DNA from 3 places in the Novosphingobium sp. 63-713 genome. Region 2 is predicted to be linked to each of the others. Evidence: predicted binding sites of a transcription regulator. Region 2 holds the regulator's gene; each other region holds the start of a gene.
What was found. The regulator LexA, encoded in region 2, represses DNA repair genes until DNA is damaged. The targets are predictions, from matches to a motif close to GTTCCNCNCTTGTTCT.
Positions count from the first base shown of each region.

Region 1: a site for LexA is predicted at 1,882-1,897, ahead of radA (DNA repair protein RadA). Genes of this name have one in related genera too.
Region 3: a site for LexA is predicted at 2,089-2,104, ahead of recA (recombinase RecA). Genes of this name have one in related genera too.

Region 1 is NZ_MKVS01000026.1:192,863-196,128, forward strand. Features, by position in the region: gene dnaK (molecular chaperone DnaK) at 1-433, shown strand, start outside; gene dnaJ (molecular chaperone DnaJ) at 494-1,627, shown strand; gene radA (DNA repair protein RadA) at 1,914-3,266, shown strand, end outside.
Region 2 is NZ_MKVS01000004.1:130,117-133,382, forward strand. Features, by position in the region: gene BGP00_RS00925 (ComEC/Rec2 family competence protein) at 1-1,326, shown strand, start outside; gene lexA (transcriptional repressor LexA) at 1,320-2,003, opposite strand; gene glp (gephyrin-like molybdotransferase Glp) at 2,070-3,266, opposite strand, start outside.
Region 3 is NZ_MKVS01000008.1:173,052-176,317, forward strand. Features, by position in the region: gene alaS (alanine--tRNA ligase) at 1-754, opposite strand, end outside; gene recA (recombinase RecA) at 946-2,019, opposite strand; gene BGP00_RS05980 (response regulator) at 2,127-3,266, opposite strand, start outside.

The DNA.
Region 1 (3,266 bases), on a different contig from region 2:
CACCGGCAAGGAACAGCAGATCAAGATCCAGGCCAGCGGCGGCCTTTCGGACAATGACATCGACCAGATGGTCAAGGATGCCGAAAAGTTTGCCGAAGAGGACAAGAAGCGTCGTGAGGCCGCCGAGGCCAAGAACAACGCCGACAGCCTCGTCCATGCCACCGAGCAGCAGCTGGCGGAAAATGGCGACAAGATCGACGCCTCGCTGAAGGCTGAAATCGAAGCCGCCATTGCCGATGCCAAGGCCGCCATCGAAGGCAATGATCCGGCCGAAATGACCGCCAAGACCCAGGCCCTGACCGAAAAGGCCATGAAGATGGGTCAGGCGATCTATGAGAAGGAACAGGCTGCTGCGGCCTCTCCGGGCGCTGCTCCGGCGCAGGACGATGTGGTCGACGCCGAGTTCTCGGAAGTGGACGACAAGAAGGCCTGATGTTGCGATGAAAGAGGCCCGCTCTGAACGGGGCGGGCCTCTCTTCAGGGGAAATGTGCAATGTCGGCTGAAATCGACTATTACGAACTGCTGGAAGTTTCGCGCGATGCCAATGAGGCGACGCTAAAATCTTCCTATCGCAAACTGGCGATGAAATTTCACCCGGACCGCAACCCCGGTTGCAAGGAATCCGAGGCCAAGTTCAAACAGATCAGCGAAGCCTATGATTGCCTAAAGGACCCGCAAAAGCGCGCGGCCTATGACCGTTTCGGCCATGCCGCGTTTCAAAACGGCGGACCGGGCGCTGGCGGCTTTCAGGGCGGCGGCGATTTCGGCGACATCGGCGATATTTTTGAGAGCATCTTCGGCAACGCCTTTGGCGGCGGCGGAGGGCGTCAACAGGCGCGGCGCGGGGCTGATCTGCGCTATGATCTCGAAATCGGGCTGGACGATGCGTTCCATGGCAAGACCGTGGAAATCGAGGTCGAGGTGGCCACGGGCTGCGAACCCTGCAAGGGATCGGGCGCGGAGCCGGGCACGGGCAAGCGCCGCTGCAACCTGTGTGGCGGGCATGGCAAGGTGCGCGCGCAGCAGGGCTTCTTCATGGTCGAGCGGACCTGTCCGACCTGTCATGGCCGGGGCGAGGTCATCGAAAAGCCGTGCAAGAAATGCCATGGCGAAGGCCGCGTCGATCAGCGCCAGAAGCTGGAAGTCGCGATCCCCAAGGGTGTGGACAATGGCAACCGCATCCGCCTGTCGGGCAAGGGTGAGGCCGGGCCCAATGGTTCGCCGCCGGGCGATCTCTACATCTTCCTGCACATTAAGCGCCACCCGGTGTTCGACCGCGAGAGCACGACGCTGCTGACCCGCGCGCCGATCAGCTTTACCACGGCGGCTCTTGGCGGGCAGATCGAGATTCCCGGCATGGATGGCGTCAGGCATGTCATCGACATTCCCGCAGGCATCCAGACCGGCAAGCAATTGCGTAAGCGCGGCGCCGGTATGCCGGTGCTGAACGGGCGCGGGATGGGCGATCTGGTGGTTGAGGTGGCGGTGGAAACGCCGACCAAGCTGACCGCGCGCCAGAAGGAATTGCTGCGCGAGTTTCAGGCGACCGAAACGGGCGAGGAATGTCCCGAGGCCAAGGGTTTCTTTGACCGGTTAAAGGATGCCTGGAGCGATTTGACGGAGTAAGGTTGGGGGCTTTTTGCCTCCGGCGGGCAAAGGGACTCGGTCCCTTTGCAATCCCGTTATTGTCTAAGTCGCGTTGTGGTTCGGCCTTTGGGGCTGGCGCGGTGTTTGAATTTTAAAACCTGCGGCGCAGCATAACGGCGCCGCAGGTTTTATTTTTGGTGTGGCTCTCGGTTGCCTCTGAAACACCACCCCAACAATGGAATTGCCAAGGGTCGAGACCCTTGGCCCGCCGGAGGCCCACTTTCCTCCCTTGATTTCCCCTTTTGTTCTCCCTACGATGCGTCCCATGGCCAAACCGAAACGCCGCTTCGTCTGCTCCTCCTGTGGCAGCGTCACCACCCGTTGGCAGGGACAATGCGTCGATTGCGGCGAATGGAACACGTTGAGCGAGGAAGCGCCCCAGACGGTGTTTTCGGCCAAGCATGATCTGTCGAGCGGCGGTCGGGCGATCCTGTTTGAACCGCTGGACAAGGCCGATGACCGGCTGGTGCGGCGCAGCACGGGGATTGCCGAGTTTGACCGCGCGCTGGGCGGTGGCCTTGTGCCGGGCAGCGCGATTTTGATGGGCGGCGATCCGGGCATCGGCAAATCGACGCTCTTGCTTCAGGCCAGCGCCAGAGTGGCGCAGGCCGGTGGCTTGGCGGTCTATATCAGCGGGGAGGAAGCGCCGGGCCAGATCCGTCTGCGCGCTGAGCGGCTCGGCTTGCAGAGTGCCCCGATTCGGCTCGCTTCCTCAACCTCTGTGCGCGATATTCTGACCACGCTGGGCGGGATGGAGGCGCCCGCGCTGTTGGTGATCGATTCGATCCAGTGCATGCATTCCGACCAGATCGAGGGCGCACCAGGCACGGTCAGCCAGGTGCGTGGATGCGCCTTCGAACTGATCCGCTATGCCAAGGAGAATGGCGCGGCGCTGGTGCTGGTGGGCCATGTGACCAAGGACGGCAATATCGCGGGCCCGCGTGTGCTGGAGCATATGGTCGATGTGGTGATGGCCTTTGAGGGCGAGCGCAGCCATCAATATCGCATCCTGCGCAACCTGAAAAATCGCTTTGGTCCGGTCGATGAAATCGGGGTTTTCGCCATGGCAGGCAAGGGTTTGGAGGAAGTGTCGAATCCTTCGATGCTGTTCCTGTCGGGCCGCGAAAATCCGGTGCCGGGCAGCGCGGTGTTCCCCGCCATCGAGGGTACACGTCCGGTACTGGTGGAAATTCAGGCGCTGATCGTGCGGTTGCAGTCGGGGGCCACGCCCCGGCGCGCGGTGGTGGGTTGGGACAATGGGCGTCTTGCCATGCTGCTGGCGGTGCTGGAGGCGCGCTGCGGGCTGAATTTTTCGGCCTGCGAGGTCTATTTGAATGTGGCGGGGGGCTATCGTCTGGCCGATCCGGCTGCGGATCTGGCCGTGGCGGCGGCGCTGGTTTCGGCGCTGGCGGACAAGCCTTTGCCCGCGCGGGCGATATGGTTTGGTGAAGTGTCGCTGGCGGGGGAAATCCGCCCGGTGGCCCATGGCGGCCTGCGCCTGCGCGAGGGGGCCAAGCTGGGGTTTGAGCGGGCCTATGGGCCGGAGGAAAGCGGCGGTTCGGGGGAAACGCCTGCCGAAATGCGGCACAGCGCCATCAACCTGCTGCCAAATCTCGTT
Region 2 (3,266 bases):
GTGGCTGCGACCTATTTTCTCGCGCTGCGCCTGCTGGCCCTGTGGCCATGGCTGGTGTTACGGGTCCGCCTCCCCGTGCTGGCCAGCGGGATGGGCGGGCTGGCGGCGGTCGGCTACACGCTGCTGACCGGGGCGGAGGTGCCGACGGTGCGTTCCTGCCTTGGCGCGCTGCTGGCTCTGGCGGCGATGGCGGCGGGGCGGCGGCCCTTTTCGGTGCGTTTGCTGGCGCTGGCGGCCGGTTTCGTCATGCTGCTCTGGCCCGAGGCGGTGGTAGGGCCGAGTTTCCAGATGAGTTTCGGCTCGGTGCTGGCGATTGTGGCCCTGCATGAGGCGGCGCCGGTACGGGCCTTTCTCGCCCGGCGTCCTGAAGGCTGGTGGATCCGGCTGGGGCGCGATCTGGCGATGCTGTTGCTGACCGGGCTGGTGATCGAACTGGCCCTCATGCCGGTGGCCTTTTTCCATTTCCATCGTGCGGGCATTTATGGCTCGCTGGCCAATCTGGTCGCCATCCCATTGACCACCTTTGTCTCCATGCCGTTGATCGGGGCGGGCTTGGCCTTTGATCTGGTCGGGGCGGGGGCGCCCTTCTGGCATCTGTGCGGCTGGTCGCTTGATCTGCTGCTGGCGCTGGCGCGATGGGTGGCGGCGCGGCCCGATGCGGTGGCGCAATTGCCGGTGATGGGCGGCTGGGCCTATGGTTTGATAGTGCTGGGGATGCTGTGGCTGGCGCTTTGGCGGGGCAATGTGCGGCTCTTCGGGCTGGTTCCGGCGGTGGTGGGATGTCTGTGGCTGGCGCTATTGACGCCGCCCGATATGGTCATCACCGGCGATGGGCACCAATTCGGCATGATCGACCCGCAAAGCCGACAATTGCTGATATTGGGACAGGGCCGCTCCACCTATGCCCGCGACATGATGCAGGAGGCGATGGGCGCCAGCGGCGAGGCCATGCCTATCGAGCAATGGCGCGACGCGGAATGCAACGAGAGCTTTTGCCGCATCACCATCCGGCAAGGAGGCCGTGACTGGCGCATTCTGGCCGCGCGGGGCGGCGGTATGGTGGAGGAGCGGGCGATGGCGGCGGCCTGCGCCTATGTCGATATTGTCGTATCGCGGGTGGCGCTTTCGCCTTCGTGCCGCCCCCGCTTGCTGAGGGCCGATGAGCCTTTGCTCTATCGCACCGGCGGCCTCGCGCTTTATCTGGCGCAGGGGCGGATCGTCACCGTGGCGCAAAGTCAGGGCCAGCATCCATGGTGGCGCGCGCCCAGTCTGAAACCGCAGGAGGGAGCCATCGAGCCCCCTCCCGTCACATTGCTGGATCAGTGATAGCGGCGGAGCAATCCGGCCAGCTTGCCCTGCACCTGAACCTCGCCGGGCTGATAATATTGCGGATCATAGGCCGCATTGGCCGGATCGAGCCGCACCATGCCGCGTTCACGCCGCAGATATTTGAGCGTCGCTTCCTCGCCGCGCACCAGCGCGACCACGATCTCGCCCTCACGCGCGATATCGGTCTTGCGGATCAGCGCCAGATCGCCGTCAAGAATGCCCGCCTCGACCATGGAATCGCCCGACACCTCAAGCGCATAGTGATCGCCCGCGCCCAGCAGCGCAGCAGGCACCGGCAGCATTGTCTGCCCTTCCATTGCCTCGATCGGCACGCCCGCCGCGATCCGCCCATGCAGGGGGATTTCAATCACATCATTGGCGGGCGCGGGCGCTGCGGACCTGGCCAGTTCAACCGGCTTTTTCGGCGCGGCAGGCTTGGTCCCGACCGGGGGCGTAACATCCTCAGGCTGGCGCAAAACCTCCAGCGCGCGGGCGCGGTTGGGCAGGCGGCGGATAAAGCCGCGCTCCTCCAACGCGGAGATCAGCCGATGCACCCCCGATTTCGACTTCAGATCCAGCGCTTCCTTCATTTCCTCAAAGCTGGGCGAGACGCCGGACTCTTCGAGGCTGGATTGGATGAAGCGCAGCAATTCGTGCTGTTTGCGGGTGAGCATAGAAACCTCCCAACGGGGGTGTTGCGTGAACAATTGCGGAACAATTACGCAACCATTACCCTTTCGTCAAGCGCTTCCGCCATTTTCGATCAAATGGATGCGCACCGCGTCGCCCGCCGCCATCGCGGGAGCATGGGCGTCATGTTCGATCAGGCAATTGCTGGCCGCCATTGCTGCAAGAGCCGAGGAATCGCGCATCGGGCGCGGCATCACATCGCGACCGTCCCACCATCCGCGAATGAACTCGCGCCGGTCCGCGCCCGGCCCCAGAGGCTCGGTCAAATGCGCCATTGCCGTGCGGGGCAGGGGATCGCCCGCGCCCTGCATCGCGCGCAGCAGCGGCAGCAGGAACAGATGGGCGGTGACAAAACTCGACACCGGATTGCCGGGCAGTCCGATCACCACATGCTTCCCTCGCGTGGCCACCAGCAAGGGTTTGCCGGGCCGGATCGCAACCTTCCAGAAATCGACCTGCGCGCCCCAGCGGGCCAGCGCAGGCTGGATCAGGTCATGATCGCCCACCGAGGCCCCGCCGCTGGTGACGATCACATCGGCATCGCCCGCGCGCGCCAGCGCCGCGTCCAACGCGTCCAGATCATCGGCCACCGGCCCCAGACGCAGCACTTCCCCGGCCAGCCCGGCCACCATCGCCCCCAGCATCGCGCCATTGCTGGCGGGCAGGCGGTCGGGCGGGCAGGGCAGGCCCGGCGCGATTAGCTCATCCCCGCTGTCGAGGATCGCCAGACGCGGGCGCTGCCGCACGCAGAGCGCGCCATGCCCCGCCGCAATCGCCAGCGCCAGTTGTGCCGCACCGATCCGCGTACCTGCGGGCAGAACCATGTCGCCGTCGCGGAAATCCAGACCCTTGCGGCGGATGTGGCGCCCCTCCGGCTTGGGCGGGGTTCCGGTCAGGGTGAGGTGATTGCCTTCGCGCGCGGTGTCTTCCTGACACAGCACCACGCCCGCGCCCTCGGGCACCAGCGCACCGGTGGAAATGCGCACCGCCTGTCCGGGTTGAACCGCGCCCGCAAAGGGATGGCCCGCCGCGCTTTCGCCCACAATATCCCACGGTCCCGCCAGATCGCCCGGCGCCAGCGCATAGCCATCCATCGCCGACAGATCAGCGGCAGGTTGCGTGCGGCGGGCCAGCAGCGGCGCGGCCAGATAGCAGCCCAGCGCGGCCTCAATGGGCGTCTCCTGCGCCTGCGTCAGGCCGGCCAGCGCCAGGACGCGCGCCTGCGCCTCGTCCAGCGGCAGGGGCGC
Region 3 (3,266 bases), on a different contig from region 2:
CCTTGAACGTGTCGATGTCGTAATTGTCGTGCTCGCCCTGCATGACCGCGGCAATGCGCTCCAACCCCATGCCGGTGTCGATGCTCGGCTTGGGCAGGCTCAGGCGCGTGCCATCGGCCTGCTGCTCGAACTGCATGAACACAAGGTTCCAGATCTCGATGAAGCGGTCGCCGTCTTCCTCCGGCGAACCCGGAGGGCCACCCCAGATGTGATCGCCATGATCGAAGAAAATCTCGCTGCAGGGCCCGCAAGGCCCGGTATCGCCCATCGACCAGAAATTGTCGCTGGTCGGAATGCGGATGATGCGATCTTCCGACAGACCCGCAATCTTCTGCCACAGGCCAAATGCCTCATCATCGGTGTGATAGACCGTGACCAGCAACTTGTCCTTGGCCAGCCCCCATTCCTTGGTCAGCAGCGTCCAAGCATGGGTAATAGCCTGTTCCTTGAAATAATCGCCGAAAGAGAAATTCCCCAGCATTTCAAAGAAAGTATGATGACGCGCCGTATAGCCGACATTGTCGAGATCGTTATGCTTGCCCCCGGCGCGCACGCACTTCTGGCTGCTGGTGGCACGCGGGATCGCTCGCGTCTCCAACCCCGTAAAGACGTTCTTGAACGGGACCATGCCCGCATTCGTGAACATCAACGTCGGATCGTTATAGGGCACGAGCGGCGCAGACGGCACCACATCATGGCCATTCGAGCCGAAATATTCGAGAAAGGAGCGGCGGATGTCGTTGGTCGAGATCATGGGGCTTGCCGATAAGCTACCAAAGGGCGGCGGACAAGCAGGAAGGCGCAATCATAGCCATCGTTTTTGCCGAACAGTGCAAGGTTTTGCCCAGTTTCTGCTGATTGTTCCCGCCCGCATCAAAAAAATCGGGGGCACGAGAGAGAAATTCGCCCGCGCCCCCGCCTGTTTTCAGCCTTCAACCGAAGGAATCACGCGTCATCTTCGGCCTCAGGCCCGACCATCATCTCGCCCGCCAGACCTTCGGTCTGCGCACGGATGGCGTTTTCGATGCGGTCACGAATCTCAGGATGCTCGCGCAGATAGTTCTTCGAATTCTCACGCCCCTGCCCGATCCGGATCGAATCATAGCTGAACCACGCGCCCGACTTCTCGACGATCCCGGCCTTGACGCCCAGATCGAGGATCTCGCCGATCTTCGAGATGCCTTCGCCATACATGATGTCGAATTCGACCTGCTTGAAGGGCGGCGCCACCTTGTTCTTCACCACCTTCACACGGGTCGCATTGCCGACGATATCGTCGCGATCCTTGATCTGGCCTGTGCGGCGAATGTCCAGACGCACCGAAGCATAGAACTTGAGCGCGTTACCGCCCGTCGTCGTTTCAGGATTGCCGTACATCACGCCGATCTTCATACGCACCTGGTTGATGAAGATCACCATGCAGCGCGAGCGGCTGATCGAACCGGTCAGCTTGCGCAGCGCCTGGCTCATCAGACGGGCCTGAAGGCCGACATGACTGTCGCCCATTTCGCCCTCGATTTCGGCCCGCGGCACCAGCGCGGCCACCGAGTCGACCACCAGCACGTCAATCGCGTTAGAACGCACCAGCGTATCGACGATTTCCAGCGCCTGCTCGCCCGTATCGGGCTGCGAAACGATCAGATTGTCGATATCGACGCCCAGTTTCTTGGCATAGACCGGATCGAGCGCATGTTCAGCATCCACAAAGGCCGCCGTCCCGCCGCCTTTCTGCGCCTCGGCAATCGCGTGCAAGGCCAGCGTGGTCTTGCCCGAGCTTTCCGGCCCATAGATTTCAACGATACGCCCGCGCGGCAAGCCGCCAATCCCCAGAGCAATATCAAGGCCCAGCGATCCGGTGGAAATCGCTTCCACCTGCATGGCTTCCTTGGCCCCCAGACGCATGGCAGAACCTTTGCCAAACGCCCGATCAATTTGTGCCAATGCGGCTTCCAGCGCCTTTTGACGGTCCATGCTGTCCTTGTCCTTGCCTTCCTGAATCAGCTTGAGTTGAGCTGCCACGTGCCGTCTCCTTGCTAAGGCGCTGTTGCCAAAGGTCAACACGGCATTGTGTATTCGATTTGTTCCAAAAGAACAAGGCCGGAACAAAATTATTCCAGCCGTCCCGCTCAGCCCTTTTTCCCCGCCCTTTTGGCCAGTACTCCAGCCACTTTTCCGGCAATCTGGTTTACGGAAAAAGGCTTAGGGATGAAATACATATTCACTATATCGATCTCGCGCCGCAACTGTTCCTCGGCATAGCCCGACATGAACAGCACCGGCAAATCGGGCTCAACCCCACGGATGGCGCGCGCCATGGCTGGCCCATCCATCACCGGCATCACGACATCGGAAACCACCATATCGAACATCGCGGCCCCCGAATCGCGCCGCGCCATCACCGCCTCGACACCCTCCTCGCCATCGCTGGCCGTGGTCACCTGATAGCCGGCGCGGCTCAGCGCCCTTTCGGCCACCACGCGCACCGCATCCTCATCCTCAACCAGCAGAATATCGCCGCCGCCTGCCCAGGCCGTTGCCTCCTCCAAAGGCCGCGCAGCCACCTCAGCCGCGCCATGATGGACCGGCAGATAGACCGTGAAGCGCGCGCCCGCCGCCACCCCGTCCTGCGCCGGAACATTATCGGCAAAGATGAAGCCGCCCGATTGTTTTACAATGCCATAGACCGTCGAAAGCCCAAGGCCGGTGCCGCGCCCCTGCTCCTTGGTGGTGAAAAACGGCTCCCAGATCTTGCCCAGAATATCGCCCGGAATGCCCCCGCCCGTGTCGCGCACGACCAGCGCCGTGTAATCGGCAATCGGCAGAATATCGCTGCCCATTGCACGCACATCGGCCGCCGGCACCCGCCGCGTGGCCAGCATCAGCGCCCCACTACCATCGCCGCCCACCTTACGCGAAGCTTCCTGCATCGCATCGCGCGCGTTGACCACAAGATTGACGATCACCTGCTCCACCTGCGTCGGATCGGCCCGCACCGCCCCCAGATCGCGGTCATGGCTGACCTCCAGCCGGATCTTCTCGCCAATCAGACGGCGCAGCATCTGCGTAATATCCGAAACAATATCAGGCAGCTGCAATACCTGCGGCCGCAAGGTCTGCTGGCGGCTGAAGGCCAGCAACTGCCGCGTCAGGCTGGCCGCGCGGTTCGAATTGGCGCGGATCTGCTGAATATCGTCATAATCGCTGTCGCCCGGCGTATGGCGCAACAGCATCAGATCGCATGTGCCGATGATCGCGGTCAGCACATT